Regions from separate parts of the Streptomyces sp. NBC_00503 genome, predicted to be linked through region 2. Evidence: riboswitches for the same ligand, from Rfam matches in the RefSeq annotation. Region 2 holds a riboswitch; the other holds the start of a gene.
What was found. A riboswitch is a leader RNA that binds a small molecule or an ion and turns the genes downstream of it on or off. The one in region 2 is predicted to bind ZMP and ZTP.
Positions count from the first base shown of each region.

Region 1: another riboswitch for ZMP and ZTP. It lies ahead of glyA (serine hydroxymethyltransferase); the one in region 2 lies ahead of OG490_RS30470 (bifunctional 5,10-methylenetetrahydrofolate dehydrogenase/5,10-methenyltetrahydrofolate cyclohydrolase).

Region 1 is NZ_CP107855.1:4,933,012-4,943,153, reverse strand. It holds gene trpS (tryptophan--tRNA ligase) at 1-972, opposite strand, end outside; gene glyA (serine hydroxymethyltransferase) at 1,262-2,530, opposite strand; ZMP/ZTP riboswitch at 2,566-2,656, opposite strand; gene rocD (ornithine--oxo-acid transaminase) at 2,766-3,974, shown strand; gene OG490_RS23015 (glutathionylspermidine synthase family protein) at 4,016-5,209, opposite strand; gene OG490_RS23010 (hypothetical protein) at 5,249-5,569, opposite strand; gene OG490_RS23005 (hypothetical protein) at 5,684-6,532, shown strand; gene pdxR (MocR-like pyridoxine biosynthesis transcription factor PdxR) at 6,540-7,931, opposite strand; gene OG490_RS22995 (carboxymuconolactone decarboxylase family protein) at 7,978-8,481, shown strand; gene OG490_RS22990 (hypothetical protein) at 8,508-9,236, opposite strand; gene OG490_RS22985 (hypothetical protein) at 9,543-9,947, opposite strand; gene OG490_RS22980 (hypothetical protein) at 9,937-10,142, opposite strand, start outside.
Region 2 is NZ_CP107855.1:6,684,637-6,694,778, forward strand. It holds gene OG490_RS30445 (SRPBCC family protein) at 1-288, shown strand, start outside; gene OG490_RS30450 (ATP-binding protein) at 386-1,447, shown strand; gene OG490_RS30455 (vWA domain-containing protein) at 1,444-3,249, shown strand; gene OG490_RS30460 (RNA polymerase sigma factor) at 3,268-4,842, opposite strand; gene OG490_RS30465 (methyltransferase domain-containing protein) at 5,055-5,816, opposite strand; ZMP/ZTP riboswitch at 5,909-6,002, shown strand; gene OG490_RS30470 (bifunctional 5,10-methylenetetrahydrofolate dehydrogenase/5,10-methenyltetrahydrofolate cyclohydrolase) at 6,031-6,942, shown strand; gene OG490_RS30475 (peptide MFS transporter) at 7,091-8,599, shown strand; gene OG490_RS30480 (MAB_1171c family putative transporter) at 8,708-9,892, opposite strand; gene OG490_RS30485 (NAD(P)/FAD-dependent oxidoreductase) at 9,889-10,142, opposite strand, start outside.

The DNA of each region.
Region 1 (10,142 bases), 1.8 Mb from region 2:
CGCCAGAGTCTCCGACGCGACCGCGCGAGCCTTCTCCGCGCCCTTGGCCAGCAGGTTGTCCAGGGTCTCCGGGTCGTCCAGGTACTCCTGGGTGCGCTGCTTGAACGGTGTGACGAAATCGACCATCACTCCGGCGAGATCGGTCTTGAGCGCGCCGTAGCCCTTGCCCTCGTACGCGGTCTCCAGCGCGGCGACCGACTCACCCGTGAGGGTGGAGAAGATCGTGAGCAGATTGCTGACGCCGGGCTTCTCCACCGGGTCGAAGCGGACGACGGCCTCGGTGTCCGTGACGGCGCTCTTGATCTTCTTCTCGGTGGCCTTGGGCTCGTCGAGGAGGTTGATCAGGCCCTTGGGGGACGACGCCGACTTCGACATCTTGATCGCCGGGTCCTGGAGGTCGTAGATCTTCGCGACCTCCTTGACGATGTGCGGCGCGGGCAGCGTGAAGGTCTTGCCGAAGCGCTGGTTGAAGCGCTCGGCCAGGTCGCGGGTCAGCTCGATGTGCTGGCGCTGGTCCTCGCCGACCGGGACGGCGTTCGCCTGGTAGAGCAGGATGTCGGCGACCTGCAGGATCGGGTACGTGAACAGGCCGACGGTGGCGTTGTTGGCGCCGCCCTTGGCGGACTTGTCCTTGAACTGGGTCATCCGGCTGGCCTCGCCGAAGCCGGTGATGCAGTTCATGACCCAGCCGAGCTGGGCGTGCTCGGGCACGTGGCTCTGGATGAAGAGCGTGCAGCGCTCGGGGTCCAGGCCGGCGGCGAGCAGCTGCGCGGCGGAGAGCCGGGTGTTCGCGCGCAGGTCCTTGGGATCCTGCGGCATGGTGATCGCGTGCAGGTCGACGACCATGTAGAACGCGTCGTGCGTCTCCTGTAGGGCGACGTACTGGCGGATCGCTCCGAGGTAGTTCCCGAGGTGGAACGAACCGGAGGTGGGCTGGATACCGGAGAGCGCGCGGGGACGATCAGAAGCCATGGCTTCATTCTCTCAGGTGCGATGACGGGCTCGGGCCCGCCTTTGACCGGATCTTGCCCGGCCCGGCCGGCCTCCCGGGGCTCCGCCCCGGACCCCGCGCCTCAAACGCCGGCGAGGCTGGATTTTCCCCTGCGGGGGCTCGAATTGCCCGGCGGGGCCGGAATTGCCGCTGCGCGGCATATTCCAGCCCGTCCGGCGTTTGAGGACCGGGTCCGGGCGGAGCCCGGGGAACGGTGGAAGGGCGGGTCGGGGACGAGCCCCGCAGGGCCCCGCCCCCTCCACCGCGTCGCTACGCCAGCGGGAGCCCCGGGGCCGGGAAGGCGGCCATCAGGTCCGAGACCTCCGCGCGGATCGCGGCCAGGGCCTGCTCGTCCCCGTCCGCGGCCGCGGACACCGCACGCGAGATCCAGTCGGCGACCACCGGCATGTGCTCGGTCGACAGACCCCGCGACGTCAGCGACGGCGTACCGATCCGGATCCCCGACGGGTCGAAGGGCTTGCGCGGGTCGAAGGGCACCGTGTTGTAGTTCACGACGATGCCCGCCCGGTCCAGCGCCTTCGCCGCGATCTTGCCCGGGACCCCGCGCGAGGTCAGGTCCATCAGGATCAGGTGGTTGTCCGTGCCGCCGGAGACCAGGTCGAAGCCCTGGGCCAGCAGTGCCGCGGCCAGCGCCTTGGCATTGGCGACGACCGCGTGGGCGTACGAGACGAAGGAGGGCTGCGCCGCCTCGTGGAGGGCCACGGCGATACCGGCCGTGGTCTGGTTGTGCGGGCCGCCCTGGAGGCCCGGGAAGACCGCCTTGTCGATGGCCTTCGCGTGCTCCTCGCGGCACATCAGCATCGCGCCGCGCGGGCCGCGCAGGGTCTTGTGGGTGGTGGTGGAGATGACGTCCACGTGGCCGGCCGGGGAGGGGTGCGCGCCGCCCGCGATCAGGCCCGCGATGTGCGCGACGTCGGCGACGAGGATCGAGCCCGCCTCCTTGGCGATCGAGGCGAAGGCCTCGAAGTCGATCGTGCGCGGGAGGGCGGTGCCGCCGCAGAAGATCAGCTTGGGGCGCTCGGCCAGCGCGAGTTCCCGTACGGCGTCGTAGTCGATCAGACCGGTGTCCGCCTGGACGCCGTACTGCACGCCCCGGAACCAGGAGCCGGTCGCCGAGACGCCCCAGCCGTGGGTCAGGTGCCCGCCCATCGGCAGGGCCATGCCCATCACGGTGTCGCCGGGCTTGGCGAAGGCCAGGTACACGGCGAGGTTGGCCGGGGAGCCGGAGTACGGCTGCACGTTCGCGTGGTCCACCCCGAAGAGGCCCTTCGCCCGCTCGACGGCCAGGGCCTCGATGCGGTCGATGTTCTGCTGGCCCTCGTAGTAGCGGCGGCCCGGGTAGCCCTCGCTGTACTTGTTCTGCAGCACGGTGCCGGAGGCTTCCAGCACGGCGGCGGACACGTAGTTCTCGCTGGGGATCAGGCGCAGGGTCTCCGCCTGGAGGGTTTCCTCGGCGGCGACGAAGGACGCCAGCTCGGGGTCGGTGCTGAACAGGGCGGGGTGGTGGCTCGCGCTCATGGCGGCTCCTCCGGGGTCGATGTCAGATCTCGTCCCCGCGAGGCCCAGGCGAGCGGCCCTGTATGCGGTCGTGCCCGCACGACTCCCCCGGAGTTCGTTCTCCGTACGCCAGTCGCCGTGCGTACGCACACCTTAGCGGGCGCGCCACGAGAAAGGTTTCTCCGGCCGGTATACGACCCAGGATGCAGAGTGACGCCACCCTCGTCACAGGCCATGAACGACGATCGGAGACCCCGTGTCGACAACTGCTGATGCCATCCGTTCCGCCGACGCGCACAGCGCGCACAACTACCACCCCCTGCCCGTCGTCGTCGCGACCGCCGAAGGCGCGTGGATGACGGACGTGGAGGGCCGCCGCTACCTCGACATGCTCGCGGGCTACTCCGCGCTCAACTTCGGCCACGGCAACCGCCGCCTCCTCGATGCCGCCCGCGCCCAGCTGGAGCGGGTCACCCTCACCTCCCGCGCCTTCCACCACGACCGCTTCGCGGACTTCTGCACCGAGCTGGCCGCGCTGTGCGGCAAGGAGATGGTGCTGCCCATGAACACGGGCGCGGAGGCCGTGGAGACGGCCGTCAAGACCGCCCGCAAGTGGGGGTACGAGGTCAAGGGCGTCCCGGACGGCCACGCCAAGATCGTGGTCGCGTCCGACAACTTCCACGGCCGCACCACCACGATCGTGTCCTTCTCGACGGACCACGACGCCCGCGACCACTTCGGGCCCTACACCCCCGGGTTCGAGATCGTCCCGTACGGGGACCTCACCGCGCTCTCCCACGCCGTCACCTCCAACACGGTCGCCGTGCTCCTGGAGCCCATCCAGGGCGAGGCGGGCGTCCTCGTACCGCCCGCCGGATACCTCCAGGGCGTACGGGAACTGACGCGCGAGCGGAACGTCCTCTTCATGGCGGACGAGATCCAGTCGGGGCTGGGCCGGACCGGGAAGACCTTCGCGTGCGAGCACGAGGGAGTGGTCCCGGACGTCTACATCCTCGGCAAGGCCCTGGGCGGCGGGGTCGTCCCCGTCTCGGCGGTGGTCGCCGACCGCGACGTCCTCGGCGTGTTCAAGCCGGGCGAGCACGGCTCCACCTTCGGCGGGAACCCCCTGGCCTGCGCCGTGGCCCTGGAGGTCATCGCGATGCTGCGCTCCGGCGAGTACCAGCAGCGCGCCACCGAGCTCGGCGACCACCTGCACCGGGAGCTGAACCTGCTGGTCGGCGGCGGTGCGGTGACCGCCGTACGGGGCCGCGGGCTGTGGGCGGGCATCGACATCGACCCGGCGCGCGGCACCGGCCGGGAGATCTCCGAGAAGCTGATGGACCTCGGGGTCCTGGTCAAGGACACCCACGGGTCGACGATCCGGATCGCACCGCCGCTGGTGATCAGCAAGGAGGACCTGGACTGGGGCCTGGACCAGCTCAGGTCGGTCCTCGCCACCGAATAGCGGCTCCTCTCAGAGGATGCTGCGCCTACAAGATGCTGCGCCTACAAAATGACGTGGGGCAGGAAGCGGGCGTACTCGTCCGTGACCGGCCCCGCCGATTCGCGGATGCCGAGCCCCGCCGCCTCGTCCTCGACGACCCACGCGCCGAGCACCACCCGGTTGCCGTCGAAGTCGGGCAGCGGGGCGAGGGCCTGGAAGACGTACGTCTCGTCCGGCTCCGGCACGAACGGCTCGCCGCCCACCGGATGCAGGGTGACCCCGGCGCCCTCGCGCCCCAGCAGCGGCTTCGCCGCGTAACCGCCGGTCTCCGCCAGCTCGCGCGGGCCGTCGAGGTAGGCGGGCAGCAGGTTCGGGTGCTCCGGGAAGAGCTCCCACAGGACGGCCAGCAGCGCCTTGTTGGAGAGCAGCATCTTCCACAGCGGCTCGATCCAGGCGGTGGTGCCGGAGCCGCCGCCGTGGTCGTAGCTGCCCAGCACCTGCGGGGCGAACTCGTCGGTGACCAGCCACTCCCACGGGTAGAGCTTGAAGCACGCGCGGATGAAGCCCAGCTTCTCGTCCACGAACCGGCCGGACAGGGCGTCCCAGCCGATCCTCTCGACGGACAGCGCCCGCGCGTCGATGCCGGCCTGCTCGGCGGTCTCCCGGAGGTAGGCGACCGTCATCAGGTCCTCGCCGAGCTCGTCGGTCTCGGAGTGCGCGAAGTGCAGCGGGCCGGGGGGCAGCAGTTCCGCCTGCCGGCGCCAGGCCTCGACCAGCCGCTCGTGCAGGGAGTTCCACTGGTCGGCGCCCGGGAAGCGCTCCTCCATCCAGAACCACTGCGGGCTGGCGGCCTCCACCAGGGAGGTCGGGGTGTCGGCGTTGTACTCCAGCATCTTGGCGGGGCTGCCCTCGGCCCCGTCGTAGCGCAGGTCGAAGCGGCCGTAGAGCGAGGGCTGTTCGGCGCGCCGCCGCCAGGACTCGGCGATGAGCGCGGCGAGCTTCGGGTCGGTGATGCCGAGGTCCGCGAAGCGGTCGTGCTCGACGATGTGCTCCGCCGCCGCCAGGCACATGGCGTGCAGCTCCTCGACCACGTTCTCCAGCGCCTCCACCTCGGGCAGCGAGAAGGAGTAGTACGCGCTCTCGTCCCAGTAGGGGCGCAGGGAGTCGTCGGGGTAGCGGGTGAGCGGGTAGATCAGCCCCTGTTCCTCGACGGTCTTCTGCCAGTCGGGGCGGGGTTCGATCGTGTGGCGCTTCATCGGTGTGCGTTCCCTCGGGTATCGGGCGGCCGGGCTCGGTCAGCCGCCGCTGGAGCCGGAGCTCTTGTGCCCGCCGATGCCGCCGCGGGTGACGGCCGATTTGTCGAAGCTGCCGCCGGAGGCCTTGCCGCTGCGCACGGAGCCGCCGTAGTAGTACGTGCCGCGGCTGGTGGTGCCGCCGCTGCCGGTCTTGCAGTACTTGTCGTCGAGCTTGTCCAGCGTGGTCCGGTCGACGCAGCGCCTGTCCGGTTCGCTGCTGTTGCCGCAGGCCACCAGGGTGGCTGCGAGCAGGCCCATGCCTCCGAGGACGACGGCGCCGGAACGCATGCGGCGCTGCTTGGTGCGGCTGCTGGTGTCCATGTCTACTGCTCCCCCTAGGGCCTGTGCTGCCGACAGAGTAGAGCGGGTCCCCGGACCGATGGAATCCGGCCGTCCCCCGATCCGCGGGACTAGAGTCGCTTCGTGCTCATTGGGATGGTTTGCGCGCTCGGTGCGGCGGTCTGCTTCGGCACGGCGTCGGTCCTTCAGGCGGTGGCGGCGCGGGCGGCGGAGCCCGGGACGGGCTCGGGGGTCGACACCGCCCTGCTCCTACGGGCGCTGCGCCAGTGGCGCTACCTCGCCGGACTGGGCCTGGACGGGCTCGGCTTCGTCCTCCAGATCATCGCCCTGCGCCACCTCCCCATCTACGCGGTGGGCGCCGCCCTCGCCGCCAGCCTCGCGGTGACGGCGGTGGTCGCGGCGCGGCTGCTGCGGGTCCGGCTCAGCGGAACGGAATGGGCCGCGGTGGCGGTGGTGTGCGGGGGGCTGGTGATGCTCGGACTGTCCTCGGGAGAGGAGGGCTCCCAGGCCGGTTCGCTCGCGCTGAAGCTGGGGCTGCTGGGGGTGGCGGGGCTGGTGCTCGTGGTCGGAGCCGTGGCGGGCGGGCTGCCGGACCGCAGCCGGGCGCTGGCGCTGGGCCTGGCGGCCGGGACGGGCTTCGGGGTGGTGGAGGTCGCGGTCCGGCTCATCGACGAGGTCTCGCTGTCGGCCCTGTCCAACCCGGCGCTGTACGCGCTGCTGCTGGGCGGTGGTTCGGCCTTCCTGCTGCTCACCTCGGCCCTGCAGCGGGGCTCCGTGACGGTGGCCACCGCCGGGATGGTGCTGGGCGAGACCCTCGGCCCGGCGGCGGTGGGCGTGGCCTGGCTGGGCGACCGCACCCGCGAGGGTCTGACCTGGCTGGCGATCACCGGCTTCGCTGTCTCCGTGGCTGGCGCCCTGGCACTGGCCCGCTTCGGCGAGCCCCCGGCGCAGGAAGGGGAGGAGTCCGGGCCGACGGAGGCCTGAGGCGGTCTCACGGCAGCGCGGCGACCAGCGCGGCCAGGGTCGCGGACCAGGCGCTCTGGGTCGGGGTGCCGAAGCCGACGACCAGGGCCTCGCGCGGGGCCGCCGTCGCCTCCGGGTGGCGGAAATAGGACAGCGACTGGAGGCCCAGGTCCTGCCAGGCGGCTGCCCGCAGGGCCGCGCGTTCCCCGCCCGGCTCCAGGTCCAGGACCGCGTGGAGTCCCGCCGCGATCCCGGAGACCGCCACCCGGTCCCCGACCGCCGCCACCAGCTCGTCCCGGCGCCGCCGGTACCGCAGCCGCATCCCGCGCACGTGCCGGTCGTACGCCCCCGACCGGATGAACTCCGCGAGCGTCAGCTGGTCCAGCGCGCTGGAGCTCCAGTCGGTCCGGCCCTTCGCCGCGACCACCTCGTCGAGCAGCGCGGGCGGGACCACCATCCAGCCCATGCGCAGCCCCGGCGCCAGGGACTTGCTCGCCGTGCCGAGGTAGACCACCCGGCCCGGGTCCAGCCCCTGCAGCGCGCCCACCGGCTGGCGGTCGTAGCGGAACTCGCCGTCGTAGTCGTCCTCCAGGATCAGCCCGCCCGTGGACCGGGCCCAGTCCACCGCCGCCGCCCTGCGTACCGGGGTCAGCGCGGCGCCCGTCGGGAACTGGTGCGCCGGGGTGAGGAGCACCGCGCCCGAAGCGGGGGACAGCGAGTGGGTGTGCGCTCCCGCCGCGTCCACCTCCAGCGGCCGGGTCCGCAGCCCCGCCGCGGTCAGCAGGTCCCGGTGCTCGTCGAGCCCGTAGCTCTCCACCGCCACCTCCCGGACCCGGCGCGCCCGCAGCAGCTTCGCCAGCACCATCACCCCGTGCGCGAACCCGGAGCACAGCACGATCCGTTCCGGGTCCGCGTGCACCCCGCGGGCCCGTGCCAGGTACCCGGCCAGGGCTTCGCGCAGTTCCACCCGGCCGCGCGGGTCCCCGTACCCGAAGGCCTCGTTGGGGGCGTCGGTCAGGGCCCGGCGGGCCGCCGACAGCCAGGCCGCGCGCGGGAAGCCGCCCAGGTCGGGGGTGCCGGGGAAGAGGCTGTACGAGGTCCTCGCGCGCACGGGGCGCCGTACGGGCGCGGCCGGAGCGCTGCGCCGCTCCCGGGCCCGTTCCGCGACCCGGGTCCCGGAGCCCTGCCGGGCCGTCAGCCAGCCCTCGGCGACGAGCTCGGCGTACGCCTCGGCGACGGTGTTGCGGGCGATCCCCAGATCGGCGGCGAGCGAGCGCGAGGAGGGCAGCCGGGTCCCCGGGGCGAGCCGCCCGCTGCGCGCGGCCTCGCGCAGCGCCTCGGTCAGCCCGGCCCGCAGACCGCGTCCCGCGGACAGCTCCAGGTGCAGGTCCGCGCCGAAAGTGGCCCAGGATTCCGTCATGGATATGGACCATACCGGCGGGCCGCCTGCTTCGTAGGGTGGGCTCATGACCACTCACGTGCACACCACCGACCTCGCCGCCGAACACGCCCCCCGCGGCAACTGGGGCCAGCACTCCCCCGAGATCTACAAGGCGGTCCTGGCCCTGGAGATCGCCGCGAAGAAGGGCCTGGACCCCTCGCTCGTCGAGCTCGTCAAGATCCGCGCCTCACAGCTCAACCACTGCGCCTTCTGCCTCGACATGCACACGAAGGACGCCATCGCGGCGGGCGAGAGCGTCGAGCGGATCGTGCTGCTCGGCGCCTGGGAGGAGTCGCGGCACTTCTACACCGAGAAGGAGCTCGCCGCGATCGAGCTGACCGAGGCCGTCACGGTCCTGACGGAGGGCTTCGTGCCCGACGAGGTGTTCGAGAAGGCGTCGAAGCACTTCGAGGAGAAGGAGCTGACCCAGCTGATCGCCGTGATCGCGACGATCAACGTCTGGAACCGCTTCGGCGTCACCTACCGCATGGCCCCGGGCCACTACACCCCCGGCATGTACAACAAGTAGTCGGCGGACCGGTCCTCCCGGCCGCGTCAGCCGGCCGGGCGGAAGGCTGCCAGGGCGGCGGCGTGGTGCTCCTGGGTGAGCGTCCACTCGGGGGCCGGGCCGGCCGTCAGGACGGCCCACTTCTTGCCGTCCTGCGCGAAGAAGACCCGTTCGATCCCGCGCCGCCTGCCGTGCGATTCCGCGCTGTCGTACTCGTAGACGAGCTCGCCGGCGTCGGCGGCGCCGGGTGCCGGGCCGACCCGGATCTCCTGGTAGCCGGAGGTCTGGGCCCGCAGGTACGAGGAGGCGCCCTGGACGGCTCCGAGCGGGCTCAGGTCGGCCTCGCTGACCTGGAAGATCTGGACCAGGGAGGCGCGGTCGGGCGAGCGGTAGAAGACTCCCGAGGCGGCCTCCTCCCTGACCCAGCCGACGGGCACGGCGACGGTGAAGCCCTTCGCGTCGCGCACCGTCTCGTGCGCGGTGCTGCCGCTGGCGCCGGGGCTGGGGCTACGGGTGGGACTGGCGCTGGGGCTCGGTCCGGAGGCAGCGGTACCGGTGGGCGCGGGCGCGGCGGATGCGTCGCCGGTCGCCGGAGCGCTCGAAGCGGTGAGCCCCGGGGGCACGGGCTCGTCCCCCCGCTCCCGCTCCACGAACCAGACGGCCGCCGCGCCGATCGCGAGCGCGGCCACCGCGACCACCGCCGTCGTGGGCGTCAGCCACCGGCCGCGCGGCCCGTCGGGGCGCGGGGGCCCCGGCGGTACGGGCCCGGGCGGCACGGACCCCGGGTACGGGTCGTACTGGGGCAGGGGCTGGTGACCCGACGGGGCTCCGGGCCCGGGATGGACCGGGGCGTAACCGGGCGGGACGGGCGGGACGGAAGGTGCGGAAGGTGCGCCTGGCGGCCACGCCTGGCCCGGGGCGGGGCCGGGCGGCGGGCCCGGAGCGGGCGTCGGGGGCGCAGTCGGCGCCGGTGCCGGTGCCGGGGCGGGCGCCGGGGCCGAGGCCTGGGCCGGGCCGTCCGAGACCCAACGCTGGGTCTGCGGGTCCCAGCGGGGTGCGCCCTGCGGCTGCGAGGCCACGGCTCAGCCCCCCAGCGAGGTCAGCAGCCCGGCCAGCGCCGTGGCCGCGCTGACCGATTCCACCAGCGGGGCCCAGCGTTCCAGCGCCCCGCGCAGCCGGGTGACCAGGCCGGGGCGGATCTCCGCCGCCCCCTCCAGTCCCTCGGCGACCCCGTCCAGTTCGGTGTCGAGCGCCGTCCGGTCCGCGCCGCGCGGCAGCCGTACGAGGGCCGCGCGCAGCTCCAGTACCGCCTCCAGGAGCGCCTCCGGTGCGACGGCCCCGGCCGCCGTGTCCCCGTGGTGGACGGTGTTGGTGTTGTTGCTGCCCCCGATGCTGAAGGCGCTGCCGGTGATTCCGCCGATCCGGACGGACGGCTCGGACCCGCCCGTGCCCGTACCGGTCCCCGTACCGCTGTCGTCAGTTGCCACCGCTGCTCCCCCTGCCCCTGCCGCCGCCGTGGCGGACGGTGTTGGTGTTGTTGCTGCCGCCGACGCTGAAGGTGCTGCCGTTCACCGACTGGATGAACGTGCCGCCTTCGGCCACGTTGACCGCCCGCGCCGCGAACTCCTCGGTGTGCCAGCCCGCCTCGTGCAGGGCGAGCACGATCCCCCCGACGACCCGGT
Region 2 (10,142 bases):
CGGCAGATCGGCAAGCGGCGCGTTCCCACCGTCATGCAGGTCCTGGAGCTCGATCCGCCGAGGAGCTGGCACATGCACGGCCTGGACGGGCCGGTCCGCCCGGACGTGCGGGGCCACATCGAACCCCTCGACGGCGGGACCCGCTCGCGCGTGACCCTGGCCGTCGACTTCGAGGGCCACGGCCTGGGCAGGGCCCTCGTCCCGCTCGCGGTCAAGCCCATGGTCCGCAAGGAGATGCCCCGCAGCGAGGAGAAGCTCAAGCACCTGCTGGAGCACTCCGCCGCCTGACGGGCCGCCTGACGCCGACGGGAAAACCGGGTGCTACGGGACACACGGTGCGCCCACACTGGGCGCACCACACACCCGATCATGAGGAAATCTCCCCGTGCAGGCTGCCGTCACCGTCACCCCCGCCCAGCTCCCCGAACTGCTCCTCGGACTCGCCACCGTTCGGCCCGTGTTCCTGTGGGGCGCACCCGGGATCGGCAAGTCCTCGCTCGTGCGCAGGTTCGCCGACTCGCTGGGGCTGGAGTGCGTCAGCCTGCTCGGTACGCAGCTCGCGCCCGAGGACCTGATCGGCGTACCGCAGATCCGTGACGGGCGTTCGGTGTTCTGCCCGCCCGAGGCCATCGCCCGCGAGGAGCCGTACTGCCTGTTCCTCGACGAGCTCAACGCCGCGAGCCCGGACGTCCAGAAGGCCTTCTACTCGCTGATCCTGGACCGCCGGATCGGCTCGTACGAGCTGCCGGCCGGCTCCATAGTCATCGGTGCGGGCAACCGCGCCACCGACAACGCCCTGGCCCGGCCCATCGCCTCCGCGCTCGTCAACCGGCTCACCCACGTCCACCTCCGGGCCTCCGCCGGGGACTGGCTGGTGTGGGCCGGCGAGAACGACATCCACCCCTGGGTCACCGACTACCTCACCGATCGCCCCGACCACCTGTGGTCGCAGCCGCCCAAGAGCGAGGAGCCCTTCTCCACGCCCCGCTCCTGGCACATGCTCTCCGACGCCCTGCACTCCTTCGGCCCGGACCTGGACGAGCAGACCCTCGGGGTGCTCGCGCACGGCACCCTCACCCCCGCGCACGCCGTCTCCTTCCGCGGCTACGCCAAGATCGTCCGCCACACCTTCGGCATCGAGGCGGTCATCAAGGGCGACGCGAGCTGGCCGCGCCGCCTGGAGGACCGGGACCTGCTGTACTACCTCGCCGAGGCCTTCCGCGGCCGCCTGGTCAAGGACCTCCCGGCCCGCAAGGAACACGTCTCTCCCGCGCTCCGGCAGACCGCCTACCGCGCCAAGTCCCTGCTGGTGCAGCTCGCCGAGATCTCCGTCGAGGTGGCCCAGACCGTCATCGCCGACGACGCCGACGGGCAGCCGGTGCTGCCCGCCTGGTTCCTCATCGAGGCCGCCCGCGACATGCCCCGCCTGGTCGAGGCCCGCCGGTGACCACCCGCAAGGCCAACCAGCCGAAGTCCCAGCAGGCCAAGCCCGATCCGGCCACCCTCGCCTACGAGGCCGGGCGGGCGGCCGTCCGGCACAACCCCGCCCTGAACGCCGTCTCGGCCACCCACTGCCGCAGCGAGAAGTGCGGGCACTGCACCGCCGCCGGCCTCGCCGTGGTCACCTCCAACGGCGTCATCCACGCCCACCCCACCCGCCGCGCGGCGCCCGCAGAGTGGGCCTGGGCCCTGGCCCACTGCCTGCTGCACCTCGGCTTCGGGCACGTCCCCGCCTCCGAGGAGGCCGACCGGCCGCAGCCCGACCGCGCCGACCTCGCCGCCCGCTGCGTGGTCGTCAACCGCTTCCTGCTGACCTTCTCCATGGGCCGGGCCCCCGACCGGCTGCCCGAGCAGTACCCGGGCGGCGACGAGGAGCAGCTCGCCGGCGCCTGGCGCCGGGACGGGGTCCCGGAGCGGTACGGGGATTGCGGGACAAGTGCTCCCGGCGCCCCCGACCAGATCCTGGACACCTGGAGCCACTGGAGCGCGTCGGTCCCCGACTGGCAGACCGGCTTCGCCCACGCCCTGACCCGGTCCGTGTCCGCCACCATGGACCTGGCCGCCGGCCGGGAGGGACACCGGCCGCAGCCCTGGGAACGCGCCCTGAACTGGTTCGTCTCGTCCTACCCGCTGCTCGGCGGCCTCGCCGCGGGCCTGCGGCTCGTCGCCGACGCCGAGCTGGCCCGCGCCCAGGGCATCGACATCGCGGCCGTCAGCGCGTCCGCCGGGGAGATCTACATCAATCCGCTGCGCACCTTCGCCGACGGGGAGTGGCGGTTCATCCTGGCCCACGAGATGCTGCACGCCGCCCTGCGCCACGGGGAGCGCCGCGGCGCCCGTGATCCGTACCTGCACAACGTGGCCGCCGACTACGTGGTCAACGGCTGGCTCGTGGAGATGGGCGTGGGCGAGATGCCCGAGGGGCTGCTGTACGACCCGGAGCTGCGGGACCTCTCCGTGGAGGAGGTCTACGACCGGATCACCGGCGACCTGCGCCGGATGCGCCGGCTGGCCACCCTGCGCGGAAAGGGCCGCGGGGACATCCTGGGCGAGCCGCTGGTCCACCCGGGGAGCGGACCGTACACGGACCTCGACGAGTTCTACCGGCGCGGCCTGGTCCAGGGCTTCGACCTGCACGAATACGGGGAGCGCGGCCTGCTTCCCGCCGGGCTGATCCAGGAGATCCGGGCCCTGGCCCACCCTCCGGTGCCGTGGGACGCGCGCCTGGCCCGCTGGTTCGACGAGTACGTGCCCCGACCGGACCCGGTACGCAGCTTCGCGCGGCCGGCCCGCCGCCAGGCCTCGACCCCGGACATCCCGCGCGCGGGCCGGTACTTCCCGGCCGAGGAGACGGCCCGCTGCACCTTCGGCGTGGTGCTCGACACCTCGGCGTCGATGGACACCGCCCTGCTCGGCAAGGCGCTCGGCGCCATCGCCTCGTACGCCGAAGCCCGCGACGTTCCGGCCGCCCGCGTCGTGTTCTGCGACGCGGCGCCGTACGACGCGGGCTATCTGCCCCCGAGCGAGATCGCGGGCCGGGTGAAGGTGCGCGGCCGGGGCGGGACCGTGCTGCAGCCGGGCATCGACCTGCTGCTGCGGGCGCAGGACTTCCCGCCCGGAGCCCCGGTGCTGGTGATCACGGACGGGTGGACCGACACCCTGCGGATCCGGCGCGAGCACGCCTTCCTGGTTCCGCAGGGCGCCTCCCTGCCGTTCACGCCCCGCGGGCCGGTCTTCCGACTGGCCTGAGGGGCGCGGCCCCGATTTTTAGTCGAGGTAGTCGCGCAGCACCTGCGAACGCGACGGGTGACGGAGCTTCGACATGGTCTTCGACTCGATCTGGCGGATGCGCTCACGGGTGACCCCGTACACGCGGCCGATCTCGTCGAGGGTCTTCGGCTGGCCGTCGTTGAGGCCGTAGCGCATGGAGACCACGCCCGCCTCGCGCTCCGAGAGCGTGCCCAGGATCGACTGGAGCTGCTCCTGGAGGAAGGTGAAGGAGACCGCGTCGGCCGGCACGACCGCCTCGGAGTCCTCGATGAGGTCACCGAACTCGCTGTCGCCCTCCTCACCCAGCGGGGTGTGTAGGGAGATCGGCTCGCGGCCGTACTTCTGGACCTCGATGACCTTCTCGGGGGTCATGTCGAGTTCCTTGCCCAGCTCCTCCGGAGTGGGCTCCCGGCCGAGGTCCTGGAGCATCTGGCGCTGGACACGGGCCAGCTTGTTGATGATCTCGACCATGTGGACGGGGATGCGGATGGTGCGCGACTGGTCGGCCATGGCGCGCGTGATCGCCTGGCGGATCCACCAGGTGGCGTACGTGGAGAACTTGAAGCCCTTGGTGTAGTCGAACTTCTCCACGGCGCGGATCAGACCGACGTTGCCCTCCTGGATCAGGTCCAGGAAGAGCATGCCGCGGCCGGTGTAGCGCTTGGCCAGCGAGACCACGAGGCGGAGGTTGGCCTCCAGCAGGTGGTTCTTGGCGCGGCGGCCGTCCTCGACCAGGATCTCCAGCTCGCGCTTGAACGCGGGCTTGTGGTCCTCCTCCTCTTCGAGCTTGTACTCGGAGAAGAGACCGGCCTCGATGCGCTTGGCGAGCTCGACCTCCTGCTCGGCGTTGAGCAGCGGCACCTTGCCGATGAGCTTGAGGTAGTCCTTGACGGGGTCGGCGGTGGCGCCGGCCACCATGACCGTCTGCGCCGGGGCGTCGTCCTCGTCGTCGTCGGACAGGACGAAGCCGGCGCTGCCGCCCGTCTTGGGCGTCTCCTTCTCGTCGCCCTCGTCGAGGTCCTCGGCTGCCCAGTCCTCGCCCTCGGCCACGGGGGCATCGCCCTCGTCGCCGTCCTTGGCGCCCTTCTTCGTGGCAGCCGTCTTCTTCACGGCGGTCTTCTTCACGGCGGTCTTCTTGACCGTCCGCTTCTTCGGTGCGGCGGCGGCTTCCGCCGCCACCTCCTCCTCGGTGCCGGAGGCCGACGGGTCGGATATCGCCGCGGCGGTGGCCGGAGCGGCCGTCTTGCGCGCGCCGATCAGGCGCGGCGGGGCGGCAGCCTTCTTGGCGACGGCGCGGGCCGGAGCGGCGGCCGCCTTGCGCGCCTTCTTGGCGGGAGCCTTCGTCGCGGGCGCCGCGCTGACGTGAAGTGCGACACCTTCCTCGTCGAGGACCTGGTTCAGGCTGCGCAGGACCCGCTTCCACTGGTCCACCGGGATGCGGCCGGCCTCGAAGGCCTGGCGCACGTCATCACCGTTGATGTGACCCTGCTCGCGGCCGCGCTCGACAAGAGCGACCAGGGCCTCGGATTCGGCGATCTCCGTGGGGAACGTACGGGACGGGCTGAGCGACACAAGGAGCCTCTCGTTGCGAACAGATAAGGGGTGGCGGGACATCATCGCGCGAACTCGGGAAACAGACCCGAGGGGGGTTTGTATTCCGAGCCGCACGAGGACACCTGTCGGTTCATCGCACGCCCGAGTAGATTCGTTACGCGCTGAATTGAGTGACCTGCGCCACGCTGTGACCGGGCAACCGATCGGCGGTGGCTGCGTCCGCCCATTTCTCAGCCCGTTTTGCGGGCCTCGATGAGGAATCGGGCGGTGTGCGCGATGAACGGGCCTTCGCGTTCGATCTGTTCGTGCAGCTCGCGCAACCGGTCCCGGTGCTGCCCGACCGTGAAGCCGGGCACCATCCAGATCACCTTCCGTAGAAAGTAGATCACGGCTCCGATGTCGTGGAACTCCGTCCGCAGTCGCTCCGAGCGCAGATCGACCACCTCCAGCCCCGCCTTCGTGGCGTCTGCGACCGCGTCGTCGGGGTGGCGGCCGCGTCGGACCGCCTCCGGCTGCGGGCCCAGGAAGTACTCGACCAGCTCGAAGACGCTCGCCGGACCGACCTGCTGGGAGAAGTACGTGCCGCCGGGCCGCAGCACCCGCGCGATCTCCTCCCACCAGATCGTCACCGGATGCCGGCTGGAGACGAACTCGAACGCCTCGTCGCCGAACGGCAGCGGGGGCTCGTCGCTGTCCGAGACCACCACCGCGCCGAGCGGGTGCAGCAGCCGGGTCGCTTTGTCGATGTTCGGCGGCCAGGACTCGGTGGCGGCCATCAGCGGGGGCAGCGGCCCGGCTCCGGCGAGCACCTCCCCGCCGCCGGTCTGGATGTCCAGAGCGGAGCTGACACGGGCCAGGCGCTCCTTGAGGAGGCGCTGGTAGCCCCAGGAGGGCCGCTGCTCGCTGGCTCGGCCGTCGAGCCAGGAGAAGTCCCAGCCGTCCACGGATACGGACTCGGCTTCCGCGACGAGATGGTCGAAAGTGCGCGTCATGTCTCGATCCTCCCAGCTCGGGCGCGGGTCATCCACCGGATTGGCACGGCCCGGGGGCCCCGAAGGAAGCGCCGGGGTTTCGCCTACACTGGGCGGCGGGCCGTGACTGGCGTTCGGGTGGATCACCACCGGGGAGCGGCCCGGCGTACTCCCGTACGTCGACTGCCGCGCGCCTGGGCGAACCGCGATCCCGCAGCGACGCTCAGGAGACCCCATGACGACTGCCCAGACGACCGTGAACACGCAGCCGACGGCCACGGACGCGCAGACCGCCCGGCTGATGGACGGCACCGCCCTCGCCCGCCGCATCTCGGAGCAGACCGCCGAGTACGCCGCGAAGATCACCGAGCGCACCGGCACCGCACCCTGTCTGGCGACCGTGCTGGTCGGCGAGGACCCCGCGTCCGTCACCTACGTCCGCATGAAGCAGAACCGCTGCGCCAAGGCCGGGATCACCTCCCGCCACGTGGAGCTGCCGGCCGGGACCACCACCGAGGAGCTCGTCGCCACCCTGACCGCGCTCTCCGAGGACCCGGAGATCAGCGGCATCCTGCTCCAGCACCCGGTCCCGCACCACATCGACGAGCGCGCCGCCTTCGAGGCCATCGCCCCCGGCAAGGACGTCGACGGGGTCACCATGCACTCCTTCGCCGCCATGGGCTTCGGCCTGCCGGGCTTCGTCTCCTGCACCCCCGGCGGCATCATGCGCCTGCTCGCCGCCTACGACGTGGACCTGACCGGCAAGCACGCCGTGGTCGTCGGCCGCAGCGCCATCCTGGGCAAGCCGGCCGGGATGCTGCTCCTGGAGCAGAACGCCACCGTCACCTACTGCCACTCCCGCACCGTGGACCTGCCGTCCATCGTGCGCCAGGCGGACGTGCTGGTCGCCGCCGTCGGCAAGGCCGAGTTCATCCGGGGCGAGGACATCAAGCCGGGCGCGGTGGTCCTGGACGCCGGGTACAACGAGGGGAACGTCGGCGACGTCCACTTCGAGTCGGCCGCCGCGCGCGCCTCGCTGATCACCCCCGTGCCGGGCGGTGTCGGCCCGATGACCATCGCGGTGCTGCTGGAGCAGACCGTCCAGGCGGCCGCCGCGCAGGCCGGTCTGGCGCTCGCCGACCTCTGAGCGACCCTCTGATCGACCTTCGTCCCGCCGCGGCGGGTGCGACCGTACGACGAACGCCCCGGGCCCTACGGTCCGGGGTGTTCCGTTTCCGCGGGTAACGGGCCGAAAGGCCGATCCGGACCGCCCGCCCCACCGTTGCAATGAATATGTGAACGCATCGATGGATATGCACGAGAAGCGGCAGCGGCACCCGCGCGGGCTCGCCACCCTGGTCCTCGCCGAGCTGTGGGAGCGGTTCAGCCTCTACGGCATGGTCGCCATCCTCGTGCACTTCCTCGCGGCCTCCCGCGGGCACGGCGGAATGGGCCTCCACGAGGGCACCGCCGAAGCCGTCGAAGGCGTCTACATGGCCATGATCTCGCTGCTGGCACTGCCCGGCGGCTGGATCGCCGACCGCTTCCTCGGCGCCCGCCGGGCCGTCCTGTGGGGCGGCGTGGTCATCATGGCCGGCCACGTCCTGATGGCCGTCCCGAACCCGGTCTTCGTCTGGCCCGGCCTGGTCCTCATCGTCATCGGCACCGGCCTGCTCAAGCCGAACATCTCCGCCCTCGTCGGCCGGCTGTACGCCCCCGAGGACGACCAGCGCCGCGACGCCGGCTACTCGATCTTCTACATGGGCATCAACCTCGGCGCCGTCATCGCCCCGCTCGTCGTCGGCTACCTCGGCGAAGAGGTCAACTGGCACCTCGGCTTCGGCGCCGCCGCCGTCGGCATGGCGCTCGGCCTGGTCCAGTACGTCCTCGGCGGCCGCAGGCTCGCGGGCCAGCTGCGCGAGGAGCCCGTGGTCCGGCTGACCCCCGCCGAGCGCGCCAAGGTGCGCAGGACCTCCTCGTACGGGCTGGTCTTCACGGCCGTCCTGATCGGCCTGCTGGTCGCCGCGCACGCCCTGAGCATCGACAACATCACCTTCGTGCTCACGATCGTCGCCGTGGTGGTCCCCGCCGGAGTGCTGCTCTCCATGTACCGCAGTCCCAAGGTCGACGCGGTCGAGAGGACCCGGCTGCGCGCCTACGTCTGGCTCTTCCTGGCCGCCACGCTGTTCTGGCTGGTCTACGACCAGATGGGCAACGAGCTGAACCTGTTCGCCGCCCAGAAGACCGACCTGTCCCTGCTCGGCTGGCACATCCCGGCCAGCTGGACCCAGTCGCTGCCCTCCCTCTTCGTGATCGTCCTGGCCCCGCTCTTCGCCGTGTTCTGGGTCCGCCGGGGCAAGCGCATGAGCACCCCGTTCAAGTTCGGCCTGGCCCTGCTGCTGACCGGCGCCTCCTTCGTGGTCATGTCGGGCGCCGCCGCCATCGCCTCCAAGGGCGTCAAGGTCTCGCTGATGTGGCTGGTGGGCGTCTACGTGATCCAGGTGATGGGCGAGATGTGCCTCAGCCCGGTGGGCCTGTCGGTCACCGCGAAGCTCGCCCCGCGGGCCTTCACCAACCAGATGATGGGCGTCTGGTTCCTCGCGGCCGCCACCGGAGACGCCATCGGCGCGCAGCTGCCCCGGCTCGACGCGGTCATCGGCCAGAGCTGGAACTTCCTGTGGCAGGGCGCGATGGTGATCGCGGCCGGCGCGGTGATGGTCTTCTTCACCAAGCGGCTCAAGGTGCTCACGGGAGAGGCCGCCAAGGGGTCACAGAGCCCCGAGGCCGTCCTGGTGGCCGCCTGACGCGGGGTACGGCCTCCGCGAGCCCCCGGGGGAGGCGCAGGCCCCCTGAGGCCTCAGGGAGGCCTATGGAGCCGCGAGGGGCGGACCCGGTGGGCCCAGCGGGCCCGGTCAGACCCCCGCGGCCCGGCGGCGTACTTCCGCGACGATCGGGGAGACGTCGAACTCCCGGGCCAGCTCGGTCAGCGGCCGGGAGTCCAGGCGGTACGGAGCCTCGCGGCCCGGCGCCGCCTCGCTCCAGCGCCCGCCCGCCCGTTCGGCCGCCGCCCGGCGCTGGCAGGCGGCCGCGAGCATGGCCGCGTCCGCCACCAGGGCGGCGTGCCGCTCGGGCCGGCCCTGGGCGCGCGCGGCCTCGTACGCCTGCGCGCGCACGGCGGGGTCGAACCAGCACACCAGCGCCAGGATCCCGTCGTCGATCACCGATTCGCGGTGGATCAGCCGGATCCCGACCGGGGACCACCAGGTCAGCGGCACGGGCCGCATCCCGCACGGGGAGAATCCGCGCAGCGCCGCCCAGAGCGGCCGCAGCCGCCGGTAGCGGCTGTAGTCCCGCCAGGGCGCCGATTCGCCGACCAGCGGTGCGATGAACCCGGATCCGACCAGCAGGGCCGCGGAGGCGGCCACCGGGGGTGCCACGTACGTGGAGAGGTAGTCCAGGTCCCCACCGCGCCAGCGGGCGATCACCGCGGTCCACTTCAGGGCGAGGAAGGCCAGGTCGAACGCTCCGCCGAACATGAGCAGGGCCAGTCCCGTACGCAGCGGCCGCATCGCCGGATCCAGCCGGCGCAGCCACTTCCGGCACAGCACGGTGAGCGCGGTGCTGCCCACGGTGTGCGCCGACAGATAGCAGATGATCATCTCGCGCAGCCACGGCGTGTTGGCGTAGTACGTGTCCAGGGCCCGCAGCTGCTCGACCGGTGCCTCGCCCTTGGCGAACAACACGACGATCGCCACGGTCACGGCGCCGTAGGCGGCCACGGTCAGCCGCGTGGCCCGGCGCACGGCCGGGGTCGCGGGGCCGCTCCAGTGCAGGATCAGCACGATGCAGGCGCCCGAGAAGGCGGTGAGCAGGCTGTAGACCAGTGGGGCGGCGCAGTTCACCACCCCGGTCAGCCTGTTGACGGCGACGATGGCCGGAGGCGTCGAGAGGAAGACGGCGAGCCCGCCCACGACGAGCAGGGTGTACACGGCCCGTACGGGGGGCTGGTCCCAACCCCGGCGTAAGGTCGGCGCCTTGACGATCAGCGCCGTGACGATCACCGTGCCCGGGACGAGGAGGACGAGGCTGTCCATCATCGCGCGCGTCCTACGGGGCCGGCCGGGCCCGCGGTCCCGGTCCCGACGGTCCGGGCGGTCCGTGCGGTCCCGGCTGCCGGGGCGGGCACCGGCGGCGCGGCCGGACCGTCCAGGTCCAGGCCGGCGACCGCCCGCTCCGCGGCGGTCAGCGGAGCCGCCTTCAGGGCGCCGCGCCCGGAGGCCCGAAGCACCTCCCGGACCACGGCGGGGCGGAGCCAGTACGCGGGCGCCCGGTTCATGGTGACGACCT